Regions from separate parts of the Weizmannia sp. FSL W8-0676 genome, predicted to be linked through region 2. Evidence: riboswitches for the same ligand, from Rfam matches in the RefSeq annotation. Region 2 holds a riboswitch; the other holds the start of a gene.
The links. A riboswitch is a leader RNA that binds a small molecule or an ion and turns the genes downstream of it on or off. The one in region 2 is predicted to bind FMN.
Positions count from the first base shown of each region.

Region 1 (4,667 bases), 1.6 Mb from region 2:
ATCGTTTACCGCAAAAATGATATCTTTTATCCGTCCGGTTCCAAATCATATAAAGGGATCCCGTACGCGTCGATTTTAAGGGATAAGCAGTTGTCCAAAGTGTTTAGCGAAAAGAAGAAAGTGATCAAAGAGTTAACCCCTTCCGGCGGGTCTTCCCGCAATAAGTACCATCATGTGATTGTGACGGCCGTCCCGCTTCATGTGAAGGGGGAAGAACCGGGCGCGGTATTTGTTTACCAGTCATTGGAAGTGCTCCAGGAAATGACGAGGCAAACGACAAAAATCATTTTGCTCGGTGCGGGCATTGCCATTATTTTAACGACCGGTTTTGCTTTCTTCCTTTCAAAAAGGATTGGCGGGCCATTGCATAAAATGCGGGAAGCGGCTTTTGAAGTGGCAAAAGGGCGTTTTGACAAAAAGGTGCCGATTTTAACCCGTGATGAAATCGGGGAACTGGCGACCGCTTTTAATACGATGGGGCGACAGCTTAAATTTAATATGGACGCCTTAAAGCAGGAAAAAGAGCAGCTGCGGAATATTTTAAGCAGCATGGCCGACGGTGTTTTGACCTTTAACCGGGACGGCGCCATTTTAATCATGAACCCGCCGGCTGAGATGTTTCTTCAAAACTGGTATCATAACCAGGCTGCAAAAGACGCCCCGCTTCCTGAAGGGCTGTCCGCATTGCTTGCGAAAGTGGTCGAAACGGAGAAAGAACAGACGGATGAAATTGAAATCAACGGCCGGTACTATGTTATGATTGCAAGCCCACTTTATAATTTGTCCCGTATCCGCGGCGTTGTCACCATTATCCGCGATATGACGGAAGAACGGAAGCTGGATAAGCTGCGCGATGATTTTATCGCAAACGTTTCGCACGAATTGCGGACGCCGGTTGCCATGTTGCAGGGATACAGTGAAGCGATCATTGATGATATTGCGGCAAGTGAAGAAGAAAAGAAAGAATTTGCCAAAATCATTTACGACGAAACGCTTAGGATCGGCCGGCTTGTCAATGAGCTGCTCGACCTGGCAAGAATGGAAGCAGGGCATTTTTCGTTCAGGATGGAGCCGGTCTCATTCAAAAGCTTCATCGAAAGAGTTACCCATAAATTTAACGGCATCGCGAAAGAAAAAGGAATCGGCCTCGTTTGCGAGACTTCGGACAGCGATCTTACCCTTGAAATCGATGCCGACAGGATTGAACAGGTGCTGACGAATTTAATTGATAACGCCCTCCGGCATACTTCCCCGGACGGTTACGTCAAAGTAAAAGAGGAAGAAGCCTCCGGCGGCGTATATGTACACGTCGAAGACAACGGATCCGGCATTCCGGGCGAGGATTTGCCGTTTGTATTTGAACGCTTTTACAAAGCGGATAAAGCAAGGACGCGCGGCAAATCGGGAACAGGGCTGGGCCTTGCGATTGCTAAAAACATTGTCGAAGGGCATGGCGGCCGGATCTTTGTCAAAAGCAAATTAGGGGAAGGGACCACCTTTTCATTTTTCCTTCCAAAAAAAGGCTGACCTCTGCGCCGGGTCTGCCTTTTTTTGTATATTTTCCCGTTTTTTTGCGCATCTTAGAAGATGGCTTTGCTTGAAACGGAATTGAAAAAACGAAAATGGGGTGGATCAATTGCCGGCATACATCAAAATATGCCTTTTCGTTTCATTGGCAGCTGCATGCCTGGGGGTTGCCTGTTCGGCAAATGGCGTGTCCGCGTCCGGGCCGGATATCCATGAAGCGACAAAAGACTGGATTTTTCCGGCGGCAGGGACGATCTCCGACACATTTAACACAAGATACGGCACACATAAAGGGCTTGATATTGCCGGAAGATACCGCGCAAAAATATTCAGCGCCCAAGAAGGTACCGTTACCCGTTCCTATTTGTCCGCATCCTACGGCCATGTTGTTTTTATCCGCCATCCGTCCGGTTATGAAACGGTTTACGCCCATCTTGCCGGAAGGGCAGTCAGAGCGGGGCAGCATGTTGAAAAAGGAAAGGTGGTCGGCTATATGGGTTCGACCGGCCATTCAACTGGTATCCATCTTCATTTTGAAGTGCATAACGGGCCATGGACGCCGGATAAGAAAAACGCCATTGACCCGTTTTTGATCTTCGGACCAGGCGCGCCGGGCCAGACGGTTTCCGCCAATGCCCATGATCCTTACGGGGTTTTTGATGCTTCCGCCGTTCCTCAGCCTGGATCTTACACTGTGAAAAAAGGCGACACGCTCTGGAACATTGCCCTCCATTTTCATACGAGCGTGGGCAGGCTGAAAAGCTGGAACAAATTGCGGTCGGACCGGATTATGGCCGGCCAGGTGCTGAAAATAATAAATGAATGAAAGTGGTGCGGAATGCTTCACAAAATGGCAGCCGGCATGTATAATAAGCTTGTAATCAAAATTTCATACGATTTATCTTCGGGGCTGGGTGAGATTCCCGACCGGCGGTGATAAGGCAGTTGCCTTTCAGTCCGCGAGCCGGATTTCCGGCAGGATTTGGTGAAATTCCAAAACCGACAGTATAGTCTGGATGGGAGAAGATAAAGGTTGCCAGTGTTTAATGACGCGTTAAACGCTTATTTGGACTCGCCTATTACAAAGCCCCCGGCATTTTGTCAGGGGCTTTTCATTTTGGTCCGCGGCACCTTTCTTCCTTTGATGATAAATCGGTCACAAGGAGAGAGGAAGTTTAAATGAAGAAATGGGATGTAAAGCAATTCGTTGCGGTCGCGTTGCTCAGTGCTCTGGCTTTTATGCTGATGTTTATTAAATTTCCGGTTCCGCCTTTTCCATCGTTTTTAACAGTGGATTTCAGCGACATTCCGGTATTGGTGGCAGCCCTTCTTTACGGGCCAATGGCTTCTGTTGTAGCGGAACTGGTCAAAAATATCCTGAATTATTTATCGCTCGGCAGTGAAGCAGGGGTACCGATCGGAAATGTGGCAAACTTTTTTGCAGGGATGCTGTTCGTCCTGCCGACATATCTCATTTACAAACGGATGCGGACAAAAAAGGGCATGACTGTAGGTCTAGTCACTGGCACGGTATCCATGTCGGTATGTATGAGCATTTTAAATTATTTCGTCATTTTACCGGCTTACCTGTACTTCATGAACTTTTCGGTCGGGAATGTAAAAGCGTATATTGTGGCGGGCGTGCTGCCTTTTAATCTTGTGAAAGGCCTCATCGTGACGGTTTTGTTTATGCTCATGTTTACAAAAATGAAAAATTGGATTGACAAAGCATCCGCCATTGGGGGAAAAAGAATATGAAAAAAAGCAGGCTCAAACGGCCTGCTTTTTTTCATTCGTATTTTAACGGATCGCCATCAAAAGGCTTGTCGGAAACTTTAATCGATTCTGTCGGGCATCCTTCAAAGGCATCCATCAGGTCATCTTCCAATATTTCCGGGACTTCCGCAATGCCTTTATTATCATCCAAAATGACGAAAGAGAGCCCTTCATCATCATAGTCGAAAATATCAGGAGCGCTGGCGGAACAAGCGCCGCAAGCGATGCATGTATCTTTGTCTACGATTGTAAACTTTGCCATTTTGATTCCTCCTCGCTGTTCAATCACGGCAGAAAAGAAAAACGGGCAGCCTCGTAATGCGCAAGGAGGCATGCCGATGTTTCTCCTTCATTTTAAAACTCTTTTTTTCTTATTTCAATAGCGGGCTCCGCGGGGTTCGTGAAACCTGTCGAATCAATGAAAAAAATGGTAAACAAATCGCCGGTTTCCATGTTAAAATAGAACCAACCCCCGATTTTTCCTTGCACTTTCCCCTTTTTTCAGCAAAAGAACAGGAGAGGATTCAGATGCCTTTTTTACAGGCTGTATTGCTGGATTGCTTCAGCAACCTGAATGGAGAACGCACCCCTTATGCTGTTTTTCATCTATTAAACGGCAAAAAATCAGCACAGACGATCCAGGATTCCCATTTTTTCAAGATTGGCAGGCTCTTTCAAACGTTTCCATTTATTTCTCGTGAGGCTTTCACACGCGAAGTAGAAGCCCTTTTAAAGGCCGGGTTGCTGCAAAAAAGCGGCCCGGATGCCTGCGTGGTCACAGAAAAAGGTGCTGCCCTGCTTTTGGCAACCGGCAGGATGGAAGAACGGTTTCCTTACCTGGACGGCTTGAAATACCAGGATTCGGCAAATCTGTTTTGGAAAAGACTGAATCTCATCACCCAGGCCGTATCCAACTTAGTGTATGGAAATAAAGTATATTATCCGGTTCAAAGGGACCCGGCTCTGCAGGCTTGGGCAAAAAACTGGCTGAAACAGCATACAAAAAGCAGGATTGCGTTAGCGGAGCATCTGTACCGTGAATTTTACAGCCTGTTTTCCGGCAGCCCGCCGGAAAAGCCTGAAATTTTTGTCCTCCGGTTGACGGGTGCGGGCCGGATCGGATATACAATCACGCAGGCTGCCTCCGCCCTGCACCTTGATCCTGTGGAGTACTGGTATCGATATTTGCATTTGCTTCATTTTATGGTCCGGCGCATCCTGGGAGATCCTGAAACATTCTGGTATTTATACCAAATGCTTCATGATGTGCAAAAGGCCCTGCCGCTGACCCGGTCTGCCTTGGTGACATTCGGCTTCTTGAAGCAAGGGAAAACGATTGCGGAAATCAGCACGCTGAGAGGGTT
Region 1 covers NZ_CP151954.1:1,711,382-1,716,048, reverse strand. The annotation lists gene NST20_RS08370 (ATP-binding protein) at 1-1,527, shown strand, start outside; gene NST20_RS08365 (peptidoglycan DD-metalloendopeptidase family protein) at 1,637-2,353, shown strand; FMN riboswitch at 2,424-2,559, shown strand; gene NST20_RS08360 (ECF transporter S component) at 2,707-3,285, shown strand; gene NST20_RS08355 (ferredoxin) at 3,317-3,565, opposite strand; gene NST20_RS08350 (helix-turn-helix domain-containing protein) at 3,832-4,667, shown strand, end outside.
Region 1: another riboswitch for FMN. It lies ahead of NST20_RS08360 (ECF transporter S component); the one in region 2 lies ahead of ribD (bifunctional diaminohydroxyphosphoribosylaminopyrimidine deaminase/5-amino-6-(5-phosphoribosylamino)uracil reductase RibD).

Region 2 (4,667 bases):
TGATAAAATATGGTTGGATATGATTTCTTTTGCCAGAACATCATCATGAAATACCTTGATACGATTGCCGCCGAATTCCAATTGTCCTTTTCTCAGATTCATATCAGCCACTCCCTCTTTGTAATAGTACCAGTATACGGAAAATCAAAAAAATCTATACATTAACATATCTCTTTTTTGATACCCGCAAACGGCAGTTTTACACGTGATTCAGCCGCCAATCAAAAAGGTAATTTTTGAAAAGCGGAGCCGGTTGTCGAGCAAGCGCGGTTTTTTTGTTACAATAACGTTAAAAGAAATGAAGGTTGGTGGAATATGGGCCATTTTGAGACATATCTCAAACACCTCACATCCAAGTGGTTAAATGAAAATACATGGATCGGAATCGGGGAGACAGTGCTGAAGATGATTGTGGTGCTGCTTGTCGCATCACTGGTCATTAAATTCGGCAAAAAGGCGATCGGCAAAATTTTTGCAGTCCGCGCCAAAGCCCCTCTCCGGTTTTCAGAGCGGCGCGAGGCCACATTGTTGCGGCTGATGGTGAACACATTGACCTATCTCGTCTGGTTTGTTGTCATTGTCACGATTTTGTCCATTCTCGGCATCAATGTCCAGGGGCTTCTGGCCGGTGCCGGAATTGTCGGGCTGGCTGTCGGGTTCGGGGCACAAAGCCTTGTAAAAGACGTGATTTCCGGATTCTTTATTATCTTTGAAGACCAGTTTTCGGTCGGCGATACGGTGCAGATCGGGAAATTCGAAGGCGTTGTGGAAGAAATCGGGCTCAGGACAACAAAAATCAAAAACTGGACCGGCGAATTATACATCATTCCGAACGGCAATATTTCCGAAGTCACCAATTTGTCCATTTATAACAGCGTCGCCGTTGTGGATGTCCGTATTCCGTACGAAGAGGATATCGACAAAGCGGAAGCGGCCATTCAGGAAATACTGGTGTCATTTGCGGGAGAGCACGAAGAAGTTGTGTCAGAGCCTGAACTGTTGGGCGTCCAGCAGCTCGGCACCACGGATGTTACGCTCAGGGTGGTGGCGGAGACCCTCCCGATGGCACACTGGTATATTGCGAGAGTGTTGAAAAAAGAAATTAAAAAAGCATTGGACGAAAATCGCATCCATGCACCTTATCCTAAAATGGTGACTTATTCCCGTACTGAGAAAGAAGAGACATTAGCCGGCCAATTTCTAAAGGGGGATGAACATGGAAGATAAAAATTTCGGGTTGTATGATATTGTGGAAATGAAAAAGCAGCATCCGTGCGGCACAAACCGCTGGAAAATCATCCGGATGGGGGCGGATATCCGCATTAAATGTGAAGGATGCGGACACAGCGTGCTGCTGCCGCGCAGGGAATTTGCCCGCAAACTGAAAAAAATCCTCGTCAAGCACGAAGAAGCATAGCCCTTTTATGGGTGTCTTTTTTTGGGAGCCGGGGTGCGGTTAAGTAAGGCCGGCAAACGAAAAATGTTAACCGGGCGCATCCAGCGGCACCCTGGGGGTTTTTGATACGGCCGGGAAAAACTTGAAAGATACGAGAATGTTTGAAGGAGTGGACATAAAATGGCGTTAACAGCCGGAATTGTCGGTTTGCCGAATGTCGGAAAATCGACTTTATTTAATGCGATCACAAAAGCTGGGGCCGAATCTGCGAACTATCCGTTTTGTACGATTGACCCGAATGTCGGCATGGTGGAAGTGCCGGACGAACGGCTGGAAAAATTAACAGAACTGTACCATCCGAAAAAAACGGTGCCGACCACTTTTGAATTTACGGATATTGCCGGGATCGTCAAGGGCGCGAGCAAAGGGGAAGGGCTCGGGAACAAGTTTCTTTCCCATATCCGCCAGGTGGACGCAATCTGCCATGTAGTGCGCTGTTTTGAGGACGAGAACATTACACATGTTTCCGGGAAAGTCGATCCGATTGATGATATCGAAACAATTAATCTTGAATTGATCCTGGCCGATCTTGAAACGGTGGACAAGCGTATCGGGCGTGTGGAGAAAATAGCAAAACAGAAGGATAAAGAAGCCGTTGCCGAATACGAAGTGCTGGCCAAATTAAAGGCAGCTTTTGAAGCGGAAAAACCGGCGCGGGCGGTGGAACTGACCGAAGACCAGCAAAAAATCGTCAAAGGGTTCCAGCTTTTAACGAGCAAGCCGGTTTTGTATGTGGCCAATGTCGGTGAAGACGACATTCAGGGCCCGTCCGCAAACCCGTATGTCGGGAAGGTGCGCGAATATGCCAAACAAGAAGGCGCGGAAGTGATTGTCATATGTGCCCGCATTGAAGAAGAAATTGCCGAGCTGGATGACGATGAGAAAAAAATGTTTTTAACCGAACTCGGCATCCGGGAATCCGGTCTTGACCAGCTGATTAAAGCTGCTTACAGCCTGCTTGGCCTTGCGACTTATTTTACGGCTGGGGAACCGGAAGTCCGCGCGTGGACATTCAAAAAAGGTATGAAAGCCCCGCAATGCGCAGGCATTATCCATTCCGACTTTGAAAAAGGGTTTATCCGGGCTGAAACGGTGTCGTATGAAGATTTAATCGAATATGGCAGCGTGGCAGCTGCAAGAGAAGCCGGAAAAGTGCGCCTGGAAGGAAAAGACTACGTTGTCCAGGACGGCGATGTCATGCATTTCAGGTTTAATGTATAACAGGACTTTTGGACGAATATTCGAATTGTATTGAAAAAATTCAAATCATCCGTTAAAATAAATATCAGTCGAATATTTTCCTTCGGGGCAGGGTGCAATTCCCGACCGGCGGTGATGAGGAAACTCAAAGCCCGTGACCCGTATTCTCCGGAATGCGGTGGATTTGGTGAAATTCCAAAGCCGACAGTAACAGTCTGGATGGGAGAAGGATCAGGCGTTTATTGGAACGCGTATTTCATTATGCCGTTTTGCCCCGCACATCTTCGTGCGGGTTTTTTGTTTTCACGGGTGTATGTTGGCGGAAATTGAATACAGGAGGCATGAAAGGATTGCAAAAAGAAGATTATATGCAGCTTGCACTCCAATTGGCCGAAAGTGTGGCCGGGCAGACTTCCCCGAATCCCCCGGTTGGAAGTATCGCCGTGAAAAACGGCACGATCGTCGGGATGGCGGCCCACTTAAAGGCAGGAGAAAAACATGCGGAAAGGCTTGCAGTGGAACAGGCCGGGCCGCTTGCAAAGGGCGCTGAAGTTTTTGTGACGCTGGAGCCGTGTACCCATTACGGAAAGACGCCGCCGTGCGCAGATTTTTTAATTGAAAAAGGCATCAAAAAAGTATATATCGCTGCATTGGACCCCAATCCGCTTGTCGCAGGCAAAGGAATAGAAAAGCTCAGGCAAGCCGGCGTAGAAGTGGAAACCGGGGTATTGAAGGAACAAGCGGAAAGGTTGTACCGCCCTTTTTTCCACTTTATTCAAACGAAAACACCGTTTGTCACTGTCAAAACCGCCATGACGGCAGACGGAAAAATTGCAGCTGAAACCCGTGACAGCAAATGGATCACAAGTGAAGAAGCAAGGCGTGATGCCCGCTGGTTAAGAAGCAGGCATGATGCAATACTTGTCGGCATACAAACCGTTCTCCAAGATAACCCCCTTCTCACCGCACGTTTGCCCCATTCAGGGAGAAATCCTATTCGCATTGTATTAGACACCCATTTGCGCATCCCGCCGGAAGCGAAAGTGCTAAACGGCGATGCGCCAACCATTATTTTTTGCGGAAGCGATGCACCAAAAGAAAAAGAACAATGTCTGAAGCAGCTTAATGCCGAAGTGGCCCGCATGCCGCATGCCCGCCTCTTGATCCGTGACGTGTTAGCGGCGCTCGGAAAAAAAGGCGTGATGACTTTGCTCGTCGAAGGCGGCGCGACGGTAAACAGCTCATTTTTAAAAGAAGGCGCAGTGCAGCAGTATATTTTTTACATTGCCCCGAAAGTGGTCGGCGGGCAAAACGCGCCGTCCCCTTTCGGCGGACACGGGTTTGGCAAGGTGGCCGATGCTTTGCCGCTCCGGTTTGAAAAAGTGGAACAGATCGGGCCGGATTTAAAAATTACGGCTGCCGTCCAAAAGGGGGTGCCGGAGCATGTTTACAGGAATTATTGAAGAAACCGGCATATTGAAACGCGTGGAAAGAGGCCCCCGCTCCCTTAAGCTTGCCGTACAGGCCAGGACGGTTCTTCAAGATGTGCGGCCCGGCGACAGCATTGCAGTGAACGGCGTTTGCTTAACCGTCACTTCCTATACGCAGCATGCATTTACGGCTGATGTCATGCCTGAAACATTTTTCAGCACGGCATTGGCCGGGCTGAACATCGGCAGCAAAGTCAACCTTGAACGGGCAATGGCTGCAGGCGGGCGGTTCGGCGGGCATTTTGTCACAGGGCATGTCGATGGCACCGGCACGGTCTGCTTGAAGCAAAGGATGGAAAATGCCGTGTACATGACGATTTCTGTTCCCTCCTCCCTGTCTGCCTTTCTGATCCCAAAAGGCTCGGTTGCACTCGACGGCACTTCCCTGACCGTGTTCGGGGCAGCGGGCGGGCAATTAACCGTTTCATTGGTGCCGCATACGCAGCAGCATACGATATTGCCGGAAAAAAAGATTGGCGATGCCGTGAATATTGAATGCGATATTTTGGCCAAGTACATGG
Region 2 covers NZ_CP151954.1:3,302,416-3,307,082, reverse strand. The annotation lists gene yyaC (spore protease YyaC) at 1-102, opposite strand, end outside; gene NST20_RS16170 (mechanosensitive ion channel family protein) at 316-1,227, shown strand; gene NST20_RS16165 (DUF951 domain-containing protein) at 1,217-1,417, shown strand; gene ychF (redox-regulated ATPase YchF) at 1,577-2,677, shown strand; FMN riboswitch at 2,752-2,891, shown strand; gene ribD (bifunctional diaminohydroxyphosphoribosylaminopyrimidine deaminase/5-amino-6-(5-phosphoribosylamino)uracil reductase RibD) at 2,998-4,119, shown strand; gene NST20_RS16150 (riboflavin synthase) at 4,100-4,667, shown strand, end outside.